One region of the Variovorax glucosi genome, then DNA from elsewhere that is predicted to be linked to it. Evidence: predicted binding sites of a transcription regulator. Region 1 holds the regulator's gene; the other holds the start of a gene.
The links. Region 1 encodes FNR, which switches genes on or off when oxygen is low (the NO sensors DNR and NnrR bind a similar motif). Its sites were predicted from a motif close to TTGATNNNNATCAA; they were not measured.

Region 1 (8,611 bases):
ACATCCCAGTCGGCGCCGACCGTGCCGTGCTTGCGCGCGCGGCGGGCCAGCTGGTTGCCGGTCGAAAGATCGCGCGGGTCCTGGAAGTCGGCCGATGCGCGCAGCGTGACGGCGCCGATGCGATGGCCGGCGGAGAGCGTCACGCCTTCGTACTCGGCGCGCGCGGTGTTGCCGTAGCAGCCGCCGAATCCCGAGACGACCGCGTCGGTGCAGGCGAACGAGCTGGTGTCGAAGGTGATCAGGTTGGTCACGCGGTTGCGGTAGGCGACGATGCCCGCGTTGGTCGCACCTTCTGCATAGCGCAGACCGACTTCGATGTTCCGGCCCTGCTCGGGCTGCAGGCCGGCGACGCCGTATTCGCTGAAGCGCTGGTAGAGCGTCGGCGCGCGGAACGAAGTGCCGGCAGATGCGGTGATACGCCATTGCGGCGTGATCGCAAATCCGTAGCCGGCGCTGCCGGTGGTCTTGCCGCCGAATTCGCTGTCGTCGTCGTGGCGCACATGCAACTGGACCGAGTGCGGGCCCTGCACGAAACCGTAGCCCAGCGCGAGCGCGTTCTGCGAGCGCTTGCCCGTCAGACGATCACCGAACGCAGTAGCTGCGTTGTCGAGCTGGTCTTCGCGCCGTTCCAGCGCAACGGTCGCCGAATGCGGGCCGAAGCGGAATTCGTTCTGTAACAGGTAGTTGCGCAGCTGCGTCTCGGTCCGATAGAACGACGGGTTGGTCTCGTAGGTGCTCTTGCTGTCGGTGACCTGCAGACGCGTGCTGTAGATGTCGTTCCATTTGGCGATCCAGGCCGCGCCGACGGTGCGCAGCGTGTTGGCATTGGTGTCGTCGGGATATCTTGCGAGGCGGACGGGAGAACGCGTGTCGTAGCGCGAATCGGTGTCGCTGCGCAACATCGTGAGTTCGACTCGCTGCGATGGATTGATCCTGAAGCCGAGCCGCGCGTTGGCCGAGGTGATGTCGTAGCCATCGCGGTCGGGGCTGTAGAAGCCGTCCGCAGCGAAGGTTCCCGTGCGCACCAGATTGCGCAGGCGCTCCGGCCGCACATCGAAGCCGTCGCTGATTTCTCGCGAGACCCCTAGCGAATAGTCGAAGGCGTTGTCCGGCCCGGCCGAGCCGCTGACACCGGCTTCGCCCCGGCGCAGCTTGTAGCTGCCGATACCGACGCCGACATAAGGCATCGGCTTGCCGTCGCCGCGCTTCGTGAAGAGCTGGATCACGCCGCCGATGGCGTCCGAACCGTAGACCGCCGCAGCCGGGCCGCGCAGTACTTCGATACGGTCGATCTGCGACAGCGGAATGGCTTCCCAGGACACGCCACCGGTCGTCTGCGAATCGATCCGGACGCCGTCGATGTAGACAGCTGTGAAGCGCTGCTCCGCGCCCCGAATGAATACGCTTGTGGTGTTGCCGATGCCGCCGTTGCGCACCATCTCGATGCCGGGCAATCGCGCCAGGATGTCGGCGACACCGGTCGCGCCGCTGCGCTCGATGGTCGCTCGGTCGACGATGGAGACGTCGCTCACCAGGTCGGACAGCGGCTGCGCCACGCGTGCCGCGGTGACGACCGTTTCGCCGAGCGAGGGCGCGGCGGCCATGGACTGCGCGACCACCGGAAATGCGGTAGCGACGGCCAGAGGCAGTGCGGCCAGCCGAAGGCAGGCGCGCGCGGACAGGCGACCGCCTGAAGAAGAAACTTTGTGTGTCATGGAACCGATCTCGAGAACAGGACCCTGTCCGGCTTCCCCGCCGGACATCTGGGTGTCACGACGGCAAGCGCGAGCGCACGCCGTCACCTCGTTGGCCGGTATCCGGGCTGGCAGACCAACCTTCGCCGCCTTCCCAGGCACCTGTTTCAGGGCGCCCAGTGGCTGATTGACGAAAGCGGCGCCGTTCGATGTCTCGACGGCGCCGTCTGCTTGACCGTTGCGGGGGCAGCGCAGGTTGACCGCTGCCCGATGGGCTCTGGCTTCCTGCTTCCCGTTGAACTGCGCCGCCTGAACAGCGGCACGAGCACCAACGCGGCGGATTCTAAAGCTGCCGACATATAAAGGCACCCATACAATCTCCGACCATGCCCGTCACGAGTCCCATCGACCAGATCGCCGAGCGCGTCGAACGTCTGCTCGTTCGCCACGAAGAGCTGCAGCGCACCAACGCGTTGCTCCAGCATGAGGTCGAGTCGCTGACGCGCGAGCGCGACGCGCTCCACGCGCGACTCGTTGCGGCAAGAACCCGTGTCGATGCACTCCTTCAGCGACTTCCGGCCGATGCGCCGCACGCGTCTCCCACTCCTCCGCAGGATTCCACCGCCTCATGAAACAGATCGAAGTCCAGATCATGGACCAGAACTATCTGCTCGGCTGCCCCGAGGGCGGCGAAGCCGAACTGCGCGAGGCGGTCGAGCGGGTAGACACCGCCATGTGCAAGATCCGCGATGCCGGCAAGGTGCGCGCGCGAGACCGCATCGCCGTGCTCGCATCGCTCAACCTGGCCTACGACCTGGGCCAGCAGGTGGCTGCGACGTCTGCTGCGCTGATCACCATGGCGGTGGCCGCAGCGGAGAAGTCGGAGAGCGCGGATGACTCGGCGAACGGCGACGCTTCGCACCCCGATACCGACGAAGCACGTGCAGCCCAATTGGTCCAGCGGCTGGACCAAGCCCTTGCCGGCGACAGTCATTTGCTCTGAATGAATACGCACGCCGCCGTATCGGCGCCTAGAATCCGAAGTGTCTGCGGTGTGTGTCGGGCTTAATATTTCCTTGTTCCAATGCTCTCCGGAGCCGGGCTTGGTACATCGCTCGATGGGCGTGATCATCTCGCGTCAGATGAACCCGAAGTCTTGCTGCCCTCGCCCACCTGAACCCTGGTTCAGGATGCGGGTCCGGTGCACATCCGCAGACACCTTATGTTGCTAGAACCTTCGCTGATCGCCGAACTCGCCGCACTCGGGCTCGTCAGCGGATTTCTGGCCGGATTGCTAGGCATCGGCGGCGGCATGCTGATGGTGCCGTTCATCACCTACATCATCGGCCAGCGCGGCGTTCCGGCCGATCTCGCCGTCAAGATGGCCATCGCCACATCGATGGCGACCATCGTCTTCACCTCCATATCCAGCGTGCGCGCACACCACAGGCGCGGCGCAGTGCGATGGGACATCGTCCGCCGGCTGGCGCCGGGCATCGTCATCGGCAGCCTGGCGGGCAGCCTCGGCGTTTTCGCGCTGCTCAAGGGCTCCGTGCTGGCCATCGTCTTCTCTCTTTTCGTCGGCTTCTCGGCGACGCAGATGTTTCTCGACCGCAAGCCCAAGCCGGCGCGCCAGATGCCCGGAACCGCCGGTCAGCTCACGGTGGGCGGCGTCATCGGGTTCGTGTCCGGACTGGTCGGCGCGGGTGGCGGCTTCATCAGCGTGCCGTTCATGGCCTGGTGCAACGTCTCGATCCACGCCGCAGTCGCGACAAGCGCGGCGCTCGGCTTTCCGATCGCAGTCGCGAACGTGGCCGGTTACGTCATCAGCGGCCAGTCGGTGCAAGGGCTGCCGCAAGGCGCTTTCGGCTACATATGGCTGCCGGCGCTGGGCGTGATCGCTGCCTGTAGCGTGCTGACGGCGCCGCTCGGCGCGCGGGCCGCTCACAGCCTGCCGGTCGGCAAGCTCAAGCGCGTGTTCGCCAGCCTGCTCTATCTGCTGGCCGCGTACATGCTCTGGAAAGGGCTGACCGGCTGAACTTCAGATGATCCGCGAGTAGCGTGCGCGGTCGCGGTCGACCTGCAGGTAACGATCGAAAATCATCGCCACCGCCCGCACGAAGAACCAGCCGGTCGGCGTCACTTCGATGTCGTGCGGTCCGACGGTGACGAAACCTTGCGCGACCAGCGGCTTCAGCGCCTCGATTTCCTTCGCGAAGTAACTCTTGAAGTCGATCAGGTGACCGAGCGCGATCGACTCGAAGCTGACCTGCCCCTGGCACATCAGAGCCATGATTACCGCGCGTCGCAGCACGTCGTCGCGAGATAACGCCAACCCGCGCACTACCGGCAGTCGGCGCTGTTCGACCAGGTCGTAGTATTCCTCCAGCGTCTTTGCGTTCTGGCTGTAGGTCGCGCCGATGCGGCCGATCGCCGACACGCCCAGCGCCAGCAGATCGCCGTCGGGCTGCGTGCTGTAGCCCTGGAAGTTGCGGTGCAGCCTGCCCTGTCGCTTGGCGACGGCGAGCGCGTCGCCCGGCAGCGCGAAATGGTCCATGCCGATATAGACGTAGCCTTCGGCCTTGAGCGTCGCGATCGAACGCGACAGCATGCGGATCTTCGCCGTCGATTCCGGCAGTTCGTTCGCATCGATGCGACGCTGCGCCCTGAAACGCTCGGGCATGTGCGCGTAGGCGTAGAGCGCGATGCGGTCAGGGCGCAGCGTGCAGATCTGCGCCAGTGTCCGGTCGAACGAATCGGCCGTCTGCAGCGGCAGGCCGTGGATGAGATCGACGTTGATCGAAGCGAAGCCGATGCTTCGCGCCTCGGCGACCAGATCGAAGACCTGCTCCGCCGGCTGGATGCGGTGCACCGCCCGCTGAACGGCCGGATCGAAATCCTGGACGCCGAAGCTCAGCCGGTTGAAGCCCAGTGCCTTGATGTGCGCGAGACGGCCCGCATCAATGGTGCGCGGATCGATCTCAATCGCGTATTCGCCGTCGGGTGCGAGCGTGAAGTTGTCCCGCAGCATCGCCATCAGCCGCCCGAGCGCCGCGTCGTCGAGGAAGGTCGGCGTGCCGCCGCCGAGGTGAAGCTGGCTCACCGTCGCGCCCCGGCCGAGTTGCGCGACCTGCAGTTCGATTTCCCGTGCCAGATAGCCGAGGTATTCGTCTGCCCGCTCCGGATGACGCGTCACGATCTTGTTGCAGGCGCAGAAGTAGCAGAGCGATGAGCAGAACGGCAGATGGACGTAGAGCGACAGCGGCAACACCCGCGCACTGTGTTTTCGCTGCTGCAGCGCCTGCATGTAGTCGTCGCTGCCGAACGCTTCGACGAAGCGATCGGCTGTCGGATAGGACGTGTAGCGCGGACCGGGAACGTCGGCGGATGCGGGGTTGTGGAGGGTCGGCATGCGGGGCTTCGGAGATGGCTTCTGAAGTAGCTTTGGAGGTGTGCCGTCCACTTTGCGCCGAAGCGCGCGCACTTTGCTTGATCTGAATCAAGGCATTGCGTTTAACAGTTGGAACACAATCCGGTGGGGCCTTGACGTTGCAGCAGATCGCATACGCGAACACAGCACCGAGTCCCCCGCCTGCCATGACCCCAGAAGCCATCAAAGTCGCCTGTTCCAGCTGCAACCTGCGCGAGCTCTGCATGCCGATCGGGCTTCAGCCGGCGGAACTGCAGCGTATCGACGACATCGTCGCGATCCGCCGGAAGGTGCAGCGGCGCGAAACGCTGTTCCATGCCGGCGAGCGCTTCACGTCGCTCTACGCGATCCGCACCGGAATCTTCAAGACCCGGGTGACGGCCGAGGACGGCCGCGACCAGGTGACCGGTTTCCAGATGGCGGGCGAGATCATCGGCCTGGACGGCATCGTCAACGACCGCCACACCTGCGACGCGGTTGCGCTGGAAGACTCCGAAGTCTGCGTGATGCCTTTCGACCGCATCGAGGAGCTCTCGCGCGAAATCACCGCCCTGCAACGCCATGTGCACAAGATCATGAGCCGCGAGATCGTGCGCGAACACGGCGTGATGCTGCTGCTGGGCGGCATGCGCGCCGAGGAGCGGCTGGCGGCGTTTCTGCTGAATCTGGTGCAGCGCCTGCATGCGCGCGGATTCTCTTCGTCGGAGCTGGTGCTGCGCATGACGCGCGAGGAAATCGGCAGCTATCTAGGACTGAAGCTGGAAACCGTGAGCCGGACGCTATCGAAGTTCGTCGAGGACGGGGTCGTCGAAGTGCAGCAGCGCCACATCCGCATCGTGTCGCAGGACGCGCTGAAGCGAATCGTGAATCTGCCGGTTTGCTGACCTGGGTCAACATCGCTCCGTGAGTGCGGACGTAACTTGGGGTTTTGTGTGAGGAAACCCAATGGCCTACGAAAGCATCAACCCCAACGACGGCAAGCTCATCGCGAGCTTCGAGCATTTCAGCAGCGCACGGCTAGAGACGGCGCTCGCCGCCGCCGACGCCTGTTTCCAGACCTGGAAGACCACCGCCTACGCCGAGCGCGCCGCGATCCTGAAGAAGGCCGCCGCGCTGCTCCGCACGGATGTCGACCGCTTCGCGAAGCTGGCGACGCTGGAGATGGGCAAGCGGATTTCGGAGGCGCGCGGCGAGGTGAGCTTCAGCGCGGACATCCTCGACTACTACGCCGACCATGCCGAATCGTTCCTGGCACCGGTGAAGCTGAACCCAAAAGCCGGTGAAGCGCACATGCAAAGCAGCCCGTTCGGGGTGCTGTTCTGCGTCGAGCCCTGGAACTTCCCCTTCTATCAGCTCGCGCGCGTCGCAGGTCCGCAGCTCATGGCGGGCAATGTGCTGGCGGTCAAGCACGCCGCTTGCGTGCCCCAGTGCGCGATCGCCTTCGAGAAACTGCTGCTCGACGCCGGCGCGCCCGCTGGCGCCTACACCAACCTGCTGATCTCGCACGCGCAAGCCGAGCAAGTAATCGACGATGCGCGCATCAAGGGCGTCGCCCTGACCGGCAGCGTCGCGGCCGGACGCAGCGTCGCCGCGCGTGCCGGGCGGAACCTGAAGAAGTCGTCGATGGAACTCGGCGGCAGCGACGCTTTCATCGTGCTCGAAGACGCCGATCTCGCGAAAACGATCCCGTGGGCCGTCTGGGGCCGCATGTACAACAGCGGACAGACCTGCTGCGCGGCCAAGCGGTTCATCGTCGTCGAGTCGATCGCCGACGCGTTCCTTGCGCAATTCACAGCGGCGCTTTCGAAGCTGAAGGCCGGCGACCCGATGGACGAAGCCACCACGCACGGCCCGCTTTCCAGCGAAGGCGCGCTGCTGCAGCTGATAGCGCAGGTCGACGGCGCTGTCGCCAACGGCGCGAAGCTGTTGATGGGCGGCAAGCGGATCGACCGTCCGGGCTCGTTCATGCAAACGACGATCCTGGCCGACATCGCACCCGAAAACCCGGCCTTCCGCGACGAGTTCTTCGGCCCGGTCGTCTCTTTCTTCCGCGTGAAGGACGAAGACGCCGCCGTCGCGCTGGCCAACGATTCCGACTTCGGCCTCGGCGGCTCGGTCTGGACGAAAGACGAGGCGCGCGGCAAGCGTGTGGCGAGCCGTGTCGACACCGGAATGATGTTCGTCAACAACATCGACTGGACCGATGCCGAACTGCCCTTCGGCGGCATCAAGGATTCCGGCTACGGAAGAGAACTCGGAAACATGGGCATCCAGGAGTTCGTGAACAAGAAGCTGGTTCGCACCGTCCATCTCGACGCGCCGGTCTGATCATGTCGCTCACCATGCAAGCCGCCGTCGTCGAAGCCTTCGGCCAACCGTTGAAACTCCGGCAAGTCGAAGTCCCCGTGCCCGGCCCGGGCCAGATCCTCGTGAAGACCGAGGCATGCGGCGTCTGCCACACCGATCTCCATGCCGCCGGCGGCGACTGGCCGCTGAAGCCCGGACTGCCGTTCATTCCGGGCCACGAAGGCATCGGCATCGTCGTAGCCTTGGGCGAAGGGGTCAGTGCCGTGAAGGAAGGCGACCGCGTGGGCGTGCCATGGCTCTACTCGGCCTGCGGCCACTGCGAGCATTGCCTTGCCGCCTGGGAAACGGTCTGCGCCGAGGCGCAATTCGGCGGCTACACCAGAAACGGCGGTTTCGCCGAATACATCCTCGCCGATCCGAACTACGTCGCGCACGTGCCGGCCGGCCTGTCGGCCGTCGAGGCGGCGCCGCTGATCTGCGCCGGCGTCACCAGCTACAAGGGCTTGAAGGAGACGAAAGCGACACCGGGTCAATGGGTCGTGATTTCCGGCATCGGCGGGCTGGGCCATCTCGCGGTGCAGTACGCCAAGGCGATGGGCCTGCACGTCTGCGCGGTCGACATCGACGACGGCAAACTGGCGCACGCCACGAAGCTGGGCGCCGATGCGGTCGTGAATGCCAGGGTCGGCGACCCGATCGAAGCCGTGAAGCTGGCGACCGGCGGCGGTGCGCATGGCGTGCTGATCACGGCGCCGTCGCTGGCCGCCTTCAAACAGGGCGTCGGCATGACGCGCAAGCGCGGCACCTGCGTGCTGGTCGGCCTGCCGCCGGGCGAATTCCCCACGCCGCTGTTCGACGTGGTGGCGAACTGCATCACCATCCGCGGCTCCTTCGTAGGCACACGGCAGGACATGGCGGAAGCACTGGGCTTCGCGGCCGAGGGCAAGGTCAGGGCCGATATCGAACTGCAGCCGCTGTCGGCCATCAACGATGTCTTCGCAAGACTGGCGCACGGCGAAGTGCCGTCGCGCGTGGTGATCGATTTCCGCCAGGAGTGACGCGCTGACGCGCTTCAGCCAATGCGCGGCTGGTAGATGATGATGCCCATGCCAGCCAGCGCCACCACGGTGCCGGCCACATCCCAGGGCGTCGGCCGGATGCCGTCGACGGCCCAGAGCCA
Region 2 (8,611 bases), on a different contig from region 1:
TCGCCGGTTTCGGCATCGGGCGCGAGTTCCATGACTTCGTCGAGCACCGGCAGATTCGGATTCAATCCCTGGCTGACCAGCGATTGCCGCAACTCGTCGATCGGCAATGCAACCGCGTCGCGGCCGAAGCCTTCCTGCGTCACGAAGCTTTCGGCGGCGTTCACGAGTTCTTCCAGATTCTCGATCCGGTCGGCGCCTTCGCGATCGGCCTTGTAGTGCTCGATCAGCCCGCTGTGGTCGAGCACCAGCTCGATGATCTCCCGCAGCGAAACGCCTTCGGTCTGCTCGCGCAGCACGTCGATCTTGGCCACGAAGGCAGTCAGGTTGCCGCCGGCCTTGCCGCCGACCGCGCTCACCGCGTCGTGCATCGACTTGCCCGACGCGCGAGCCGCATCCTGCAACACCTCGATGCTGCGAGCGCCGATCCCGCGCGGCGGGAAGTTGACGATCCGCAGGAAGCTGGTGTCGTCGTCCTTGTTCTCGATCAGTCGCAGGTACGCGAGCGCGTGCTTGATCTCGGCACGCTCGAAGAAGCGCAGTCCGCCGTAGACGCGGTACGGCACCGACGCATTGAACAGCGCGGTCTCTATCACCCGGCTCTGTGCATTGCTGCGGTAGAGCACGGCAATTTCCTTGCGCGAAATGCCTTCGCGCACCAGCTGCCGCATCTCCTCGACCATCCATTGCGCCTCGGCGAAATCGCTGGTCGACTCGTACACGCGCACCGGTTCGCCCGGCCCCTGCTCGGTGCGCAGGTTCTTGCCGAGGCGATTGGTGTTGTGGCTGATCAGCGCATTGGCCGAGTCGAGGATGTTGCTGAAGCTGCGGTAGTTCTGCTCCAGCTTGATCTGCCGCTGCACGCCGAACTCGCGCACGAAATCCGCCATGTTGCCGACGCGCGCACCGCGGAACGCGTAGATGCTCTGGTCGTCGTCGCCGACCGCGATCACGCTGTTTCCGGCGCCGGGAACGAAGCGCCCGCCTTCGACCATCTTGCCCGAGAGCATCTTGATCCATGCGTACTGGAGCTTGTTGGTGTCCTGGAATTCGTCGATCAGGATGTGCCGGAAGCGCCGCTGGTAGTGCTCGCGCACCGCATCGTTGTCGCGCAGCAGTTCGTAGCTGCGCAGCATCAGCTCGCCGAAATCGACCACGCCTTCGCGCTGGCACTGCTCTTCGTACAGCTGATACAGCTCGACCTTCTTGCGGTCGTCGTCGCTGCGCACTTCGATGTCGCGCGGACGATCGCCGTTTTCTTTCGCACCGGCGATGAACCATTGCGTCTGCTTGGCCGGGAAGCGCTCGTCGTCGACGTTGTATTGCTTCATCAGCCGTTTGATGGCGGAAAGCTGGTCCTGCGTGTCGAGGATCTGGAAGGTCGAGGTGAGGTTCGCCAGCTTCCAGTGCGCGCGCAGAAAACGGTTGCACAGGCCGTGGAACGTGCCGATCCACATGCCGCGCGCGTTCACCGGCAGCATCGAGGTCAGCCGCGTGACCATCTCCTTGGCCGCCTTGTTGGTAAAGGTCACGGCCAGCACGCCGCCTGGCGACACCTGCCCGGTCTGCAGCAGCCAGGCGATGCGCGTGGTCAGCACCCGCGTCTTACCGGAACCGGCACCGGCGAGGATCAGCGCATTGCCGTCCGGCAGCGTGACGGCGGCGAGCTGCTCGGGATTGAGGTTGGCAAGCAGCGGCGAAGCTGCGGCGGCCGCATGGGCCGCGCCGGTGGAGGGAGCGCCTGAAGACAGGGCGCTGGCGTCGTGCGAGCCGAAAAGAGACATCGGGCCATTGTAGAAAGTCATGGCACCGGGCGCTTCGGCCGGACTATTCGCTTCAGGCGCTTCCATGATCTGCGTCAAGGCGCAATCCGCATCGAACGATGAGACTTTGATCCAGCAACCGGCCTCGTGCGCCGGTCAATCACCGGAGAAGAAATCATGCGTCCCGTCATCCATCAATTCGCAGCGCTCGGCGCCGCAGTCTCGCTCTCTGCGCTGGCGGTCTTCGCACCCGCAGCCGCATCGGCGCAGGAGACGCAAGGCGACTGGCTCGTGCGCGCACGAGCGGTGCGCCTCGACCCCGCAAATCATTCGACCGCCATTGGCGCGCTGGCCGTGCCGTCGGATGCCATCACCGTCAATTCGAAGACGATCCCAGAGATCGACGTCACTTACTTCTTCACGCCAAACATCGCGGCCGAATTGGTGTTGACGGTGCCGCAGAAGCAGCATGTGACGATCGAGCAAAGCGCACTCGGCGGACCGGTCGACATCGGCACCTTCAGGCATCTGCCGCCGTCACTCCTGCTGCAGTACCACTTCATTCCGAACGGCACGTTCCGCCCCTATGTAGGCGCCGGACTGAACTTCACGCGCATCAGCTCGACGCGGCTTTCGGTGCCGACCGTCGGAGAGTTGCAACTCGAACACAATAGCTTCGGCCTCGCGTTGGGCGCAGGCGTCGACATCGCTATCGCAAAGAACGTCTTCCTCAACTTCGATGTGAAGAAGCTGCAGATCCGCACCGACGTGAAGCTGGCCGGCACCACGCTGTCGACGGTCAAGGTCGACCCGTGGCTGATCGGCGTGGGCATCGGCTACCGGTTCTGAAAGTTCGGCCGATATTGATATAAGGTTTATACGAGAGCAGCGACCGACAGCCGGTGCGGGCTGCCTAGAATCGACAACCGGGCCCAAGTTTCTTGTCGCCCGGTTTTTTTTTGGATCCCATGCAGATCTTCGACTACGACAACATCCTGCTGCTCCCGCGCAAATGCCGCGTGGAAAGCCGCTCTGAATGCGACGCCAGCGTCTCGCTCGGTGGCCGCAGTTTCCGCCTGCCGGTGGTCCCCGCCAACATGAAGACCGTGGTCGACGAGACCATCAGTCTGTGGCTGGCGAAGAACGGCTATTTCTACGTCATGCACCGCTTCGATCTCGACAACGTCGCGTTCGTCGGACGCATGCATGCGCAAGGCGCTTTCGCATCGATCTCGCTTGGCGTGAAGAAGCCGGACTACGACACCGTCGACACGCTTGCCGCCGCCGGCCTGACCCCCGAATACATCACCATCGACATCGCACACGGCCATGCCGACAGCGTGAAGAACATGATCGGCTACCTAAAGCAGAAGCTGCCGAAGTCGTTCGTGATCGCGGGCAACGTCGGCACACCGGAAGCCGTCATCGACCTGGAGAACTGGGGCGCTGACGCGACCAAGGTCGGCATCGGTCCGGGCAAGGTCTGCATCACGAAGCTCAAGACCGGTTTCGGCACCGGCGGATGGCAGCTGAGCGCGCTCAAGTGGTGCGCGCGCGTGGCAACGAAACCGATCATTGCGGACGGCGGCATCCGCGACCACGGCGACATCGCCAAGAGCGTGCGATTCGGCGCGTCGATGGTGATGATCGGTTCGCTGTTCGCAGGGCACGAAGAGTCGCCGGGCAAGACGGTCGAAGTCGACGGCACGCTCTACAAGGAATACTACGGCTCGGCCAGCGACTACAACAAGGGCGAGTACAGGCATGTCGAAGGCAAGCGCATCCTGGAGCCGGTCAAGGGCAAGCTGGCCGATACGCTGATCGAGATGGAGCAGGACGTGCAGAGTTCCATCAGCTATGCCGGCGGCAAGGCGCTGATGGACATCCGCAAGGTCAACTACGTCACGCTCGGCGGCGACAACGCGGGCGAACACCTGCTGATGTGAAGCGTTGCTGCTTCACCTTGAAAGCAGCTCCATCGCGCGACCGTGCAGCGCATGTTCCGGATCGGCCAGCGCATCGACGACGCTGAAGTGATGCAGGCCGGGCAAGGCTTCGCATACCGGCACGCGCTCCGCACCCCATGCGGCGCGGATCAGCATGTTCTGGCGCACGAACTCGTCGCTCTCGTTCTCTCCGACGACGGCGAACAGCTCTCCCCTGTTCGGTGCCTTCCATGACGCGGGACTTGCACGCTTCGCATCCGCATCGATCAGCCGCAGCGAATCGCCGAGGAACGGCGTCTTGCGCAGCGGACGCAGGTCGTAGAGGCCGGATACGGCGAGCGCATTGCGCACCAGATCTGCCGGCAGATCGGGCGCCACGCTTTTCCAGTCGCAGGCCAACAGCATCGCAGCCAGATGGCCGCCCGCCGAGTGGCCGGCGACTGTGATGCGCGACGGGTCGCCGCCGTGTTCGGCGATGTGGCGCCAGGTCCATGCCAGCGCCTGCACCAGCCGCAACGCGATGTCCGGAATCGTCACCGGATGCGCGTCGGTGCCGGGGCACAGCGGGTAATTAGGCATCACGACGCAGACGCCCTTCTGCGTGAAGGCGGGCGCGATGAAGCTGTGGTCGCGCTTGTCGAGCGATCGCCAGTAGCCGCCGTGGACGAAGACGAGCACCGGTGCGTTCGATGCGTTCGATGCGTTCGAGGGGAAAACGTCGAGCACTTCGCGAGGGCCGTCGCCATAACGGACGTCGATCTGCGACTTCCTGGCCGCTGCCCTCGCGGCAGAGGACATGCGCGCCCAGTTTTCGAGGAACTCCGGATGCTCAGGGACGAGCGCCCGGTTGTTGTACATGCGGTCGTGCCAGTCTTTGGTCTTCGATTTCATGACTTGTGATCCGTACTTTCACGCATCGAGCGTCAGATGCTGGCCGTGCAACGCAGCCGCCCCACCGGAAACCAGGAACGCGATCGTCTCGGCGGCGACCACCGTCGACACCCACTCTGCCGGATTGGCGTCGGGCATGGCCTGACGATTGGCCGGCGTGTCGAGCACGCTCGGCGCGATGCTGTTGACGGCAATGCCGTGCGGCGCGAGTTCCGCCGCCATGGATTCGACCAGCCGCTGCAACGCGCTCTTCGATGCGATGTAGGCAGACATCTGCGCGGCGCCGCGCGATGCGCTCTTTGCTGTCACCGCGACGATGCGGCCCGAGCCACGCGCAACCATCGCCGGTGCCAGCGCCTGCGTCACGGCGACGAACGACCAGGCATTGAGGTCCATCATCCGGTCCCATGCCGCGCGAGTCGTTTCATGCACCGCCTCGCCCATCTCGAAACCGCCTGCGATGTGCACGACCGCATCGACGTGCTTGAATGCGCCGACGATCTGCTGCGCGGACTCCTTCATGCGCTCGACGGAAGTCACGTCGCTCGCGATCAGGAGATGGGCGGAATTGGCCAGGCCCGGGAACGCCTCGTCGAGCTGGTTGGCGCTGTGACCCATCAACGCGAGCCGTGCGCCCTGCGCGAGAAAGTGCTGGGCGACGGCTTTGCCGAGTGCGCCTGAAGCGCCGGTGATCACGATGTGCAGCGGCTCGGGTTTGGTTGGGATCATGGTTTTTCCAGCTTGAAGATGGACGATCCTAAGCGGGTGTGTTTTCTGTGGCTATAATCGTGGGATTGCCTGATATGACAGAAATGTTCATCAGGGGCTCTTAGCTCAGTTGGTAGAGCAGCGGACTCTTAATCCGTAGGTCGAGTGTTCGAGTCACTCAGGGCCCACCACCAACAAGCCCGCAAGGGAACCAAAAGCCTGCTATTCAACCGATAGCAGGCTTTTTTCATGGGCGGTCGTCACCGCCCGCAATCACTCGATGAAGAAATCGACCTTGCCGTCGTCCAGGTCGTAGCGCGCGCCGACCACCATCAGCTTGCCCGCCTTCATCGGATCGACCAGCGCCGGCTCCCCGCTGCGCAGCCGCTCGACCGTGCGGCGCACGTTCTCGCGCACGGCGCCGTCGAGCAGGTCTTCGCCCGACTTCGCACCCATCGCCTTTGCCTTGAGCACGGCAGGAATGATCGGCTCGACCATTCGGCCGACACTGCCCGGATAGACCGTGTTCTTCTCCACCACCGACACGGCTGCTTCCACCGCACCGCAACGCTCATGGCCGAGCACGATGATCAGCGGCACGTTCAGCACCTGCACCGCGTACTCGATGCTGCCCAGCGCGACCGTGTCGATGGTGTTGCCGGCGTTGCGGACGATGAAGAGTTCGCCCAGGCCGGTGTCGAAAAGCACTTCGGGCGACACGCGGCTGTCGGAACAGCCGACCAGCACCGCGAACGGCACCTGCGCCCGGGCGATGGCCAGGCGGCGGGCGCTGTCGCGCATCGTCTTCAGCGTGGGTTTGTCGGCGAGAAAGTCGGCATGGCCCTGCTTTAGCTTGCCGAGCGCCTGCGCGGGCGTCATGTCGGTCTTGACGACATCCGCGGCATGGGACGACATGGCGCCCAGGCTGGCGGCCATGCCGAGGGCGCCATAGCCGAGACGGAAAAAGGACCTGCGGGACGGTTCGTTGGGGTACATGGATGCTCCTGTTTGATGTGTCGAAAACGAGCGCGATCCTAATTGCCGCAACGCGGAAAAGTTCCCGGTTTCCGCGATGGCTCCCCGCCGCCAAGGACATCGGAAAAAGAGTGTCCGGTATCTGCTAGGCGAAGTCGGCCAAGCAGGCCGGCTTCAGAGATCGATCTTCACGCCCGCCCGGACCGTTCGCGCCGCTCCCACGGCCAGACGCGTTCCCGCGGCAGCCCAATAGCGCTTGTCGGTAGCGTTCTCGACGTTGATCTGCCACACCGTCCGCTTGCCCAGGACCACCGCTTCGTAGCGTGCGCCGAGCCCGAAGGTGGTGAAGCCGCCGACGAAGGCCTGGTTGAGGTCGTCGACCGGGCGGCGACCGGTGTAGTACGCGCCGCCGTTCACCGAGAGCCCCGGCGCCGTGGCGATGTCGTATGAGAGAAACATGCTGGCCGTCCGCCTGGCCGTGTTTTCCGGTCTCTTGCCGTTGTAGAGCGCGGAGATGTCGCGAAACTCGGCATCGAGCCAGGTGGCCGACGTCTGCCACGACAGCGCGCGCGTCAGACGGCCCTGCGCCGAGACTTCAAGCCCCTGGTAGCGCTGATTGCCGCTGGCGACGAAAGTGTTCGCGCCGTTGGTGTAGGCGCCGGGACGCTCGATGTCGAACACGGCGGTCGACAGCAGCGTGCCGGTCGGCGTCAGCCAGCGCAGGCCGACTTCCTTCTGCTTGCTGATGCCCGGCGCCAGGCGGTTGTTCTGGTTGACGGTGCCCGTGGGCGCCACGTCGCCCTCCTCGACGCCCTGGGAATACGAGACATATGTCGCCAGGTCGGGCGTGAACTTGTAGGTCAGCGCGGCCAGCGGCGTGGTCTTCTTGACGTCGTAAGCGATCAGCGGCAGCGTCGCGCTCGGTTGCTGGCTGCTCTCATAGCGCGTATGACGCACTCCGGCGACGAGTTGCCATTGCGGCGAGAAGGTGATGCGGTCGAGCGCGTACAGACCGAGTTCGTCGCTGTCCTGCGCGCCGGTGGTCGGCCGCGCGGGGCGCGCGCTGAGCGCCAGCGCACCGATGGCGACCGGGTCGTAGAGGTTCTGCAGCGTGGTGGCGCCGCCGTAGGTGCGCTGGTAGATCGCGTCCTGCGTCTTCTTGCTCCGCGCCGCGCCGAGGGTGAGCTCGTGCTGGATGCCCCCGGTCGACAGCGTCCCGAACAGTTCGGTGCGCAGCAGGTCGGAGCTTTGCGCGAGATCCTGCGAATTGCCGGTCAGCCGTCCTGCGCCGGTGCGCACGTTGTAGTTGCCGACGCTGGCCAGCCGGCGCGTGCGATCCGCTTCCGAACGGCCGGCTTCGACCATCAGCGCCCAGTTCGGGCTCAACGAATAGTCGGCGCGCAACTGCGCATTGGTGACATCCGCCTCGAACACGGCCCAATCCGGCGCGAGCAGCTTTTTCGGATCGGGTATCGACGGCAGCGTTATGACGCCGTTGACGGCCACCGGCCGCGTGATGCCGGCCTGCTCGGTGATTCGCTTGCGGTAGGTTTCGAAATCGGCCTTGATGTTCAGGCTGCCGTTCACGCGCCAGTCGAAGGCGGCGGACAGGAACTTGCGGCTGCCGTCCACGCCTTCAATGGGCGAGCCCAGTTCTCCACCGGCCGCGTTGATGCGCAGGCCGTACTGGTTCTCGTCGCCGAACCTGCGGCCGATGTCGATCGATGTCTGCGCCCCGCCTTGGTCGTCGACCGAGAAGCCCAGCGTGCTGACCGGCGTGTTGCCGGCGCGCTTGGTCACGAAATTGACCACGCCGGCCGGCGACGTGAAACCGTAGTACAGCGCCGAAGCGCCCTTCAGCACTTCGACCCGCTCCTTGTTTTCCAGCGGGATCTCGGAGACGTTGGGTATCGCGAGCGAGCCGTTGAGACGGTAGTTGGTGCGGTTCTCGACCGCGATGCCGCGGATCACGAGCTGGTCGAAGGTGTCTCCGCCGTTCTGCTGGCGCGTAACGCCCGCAGTGTTGCGAAGCACCTCGTAGATGCTCGCCGCGCCCTGGCGCTCAATCACGTCGCGCGTGACGATGTTGACCGTCGCGGGCACGTCCATGACGCTCGCGCCTCGAAATGTGCCCGCCTCGACCGTGTTCGGCGCGAAGCCGTTGGCACGCCGGTCCTCCACGTCGACCGTTGCCAGTTCACCGGTCGTCTGTTGCGCGCTCACGAACGGTGCGATACAGAAGGTCAAGCCCACACAAAACTTTTTCACATTTTCTCCAGCCATCGGATTCGGGAGTATATGAGAATGCTTCTCATGTAGAACCTTTCAAAT

Region 2: a site for FNR is predicted at 1,846-1,859, ahead of ACSFA3_RS13050 (OmpW/AlkL family protein). Genes of this name have one in related genera too.

What each region holds. Positions count from the first base shown of each region.
Region 1 covers NZ_JBPJZE010000001.1:714,818-723,428, forward strand. The annotation lists gene ACSFA3_RS03465 (TonB-dependent receptor domain-containing protein) at 1-1,715, opposite strand, end outside; cobalamin riboswitch at 1,792-2,042, opposite strand; gene ACSFA3_RS03470 (DUF904 domain-containing protein) at 2,081-2,326, shown strand; gene ACSFA3_RS03475 (cell division protein ZapA) at 2,323-2,697, shown strand; gene ACSFA3_RS03480 (sulfite exporter TauE/SafE family protein) at 2,917-3,732, shown strand; gene hemN (oxygen-independent coproporphyrinogen III oxidase) at 3,736-5,106, opposite strand; gene fnr (fumarate/nitrate reduction transcriptional regulator Fnr) at 5,292-6,008, shown strand; gene ACSFA3_RS03495 (NAD-dependent succinate-semialdehyde dehydrogenase) at 6,070-7,452, shown strand; gene ACSFA3_RS03500 (zinc-dependent alcohol dehydrogenase) at 7,455-8,489, shown strand; gene ACSFA3_RS03505 (YnfA family protein) at 8,504-8,611, opposite strand, start outside.
Region 2 covers NZ_JBPJZE010000002.1:1,024,544-1,033,154, reverse strand. The annotation lists gene ACSFA3_RS13055 (UvrD-helicase domain-containing protein) at 1-1,781, opposite strand, end outside; gene ACSFA3_RS13050 (OmpW/AlkL family protein) at 1,938-2,609, shown strand; gene ACSFA3_RS13045 (GMP reductase) at 2,729-3,706, shown strand; gene ACSFA3_RS13040 (alpha/beta hydrolase) at 3,719-4,597, opposite strand; gene ACSFA3_RS13035 (SDR family oxidoreductase) at 4,616-5,326, opposite strand; tRNA gene ACSFA3_RS13030 (tRNA-Lys) at 5,421-5,496, shown strand; gene ACSFA3_RS13025 (carbonic anhydrase) at 5,579-6,301, opposite strand; gene ACSFA3_RS13020 (TonB-dependent siderophore receptor) at 6,455-8,563, opposite strand.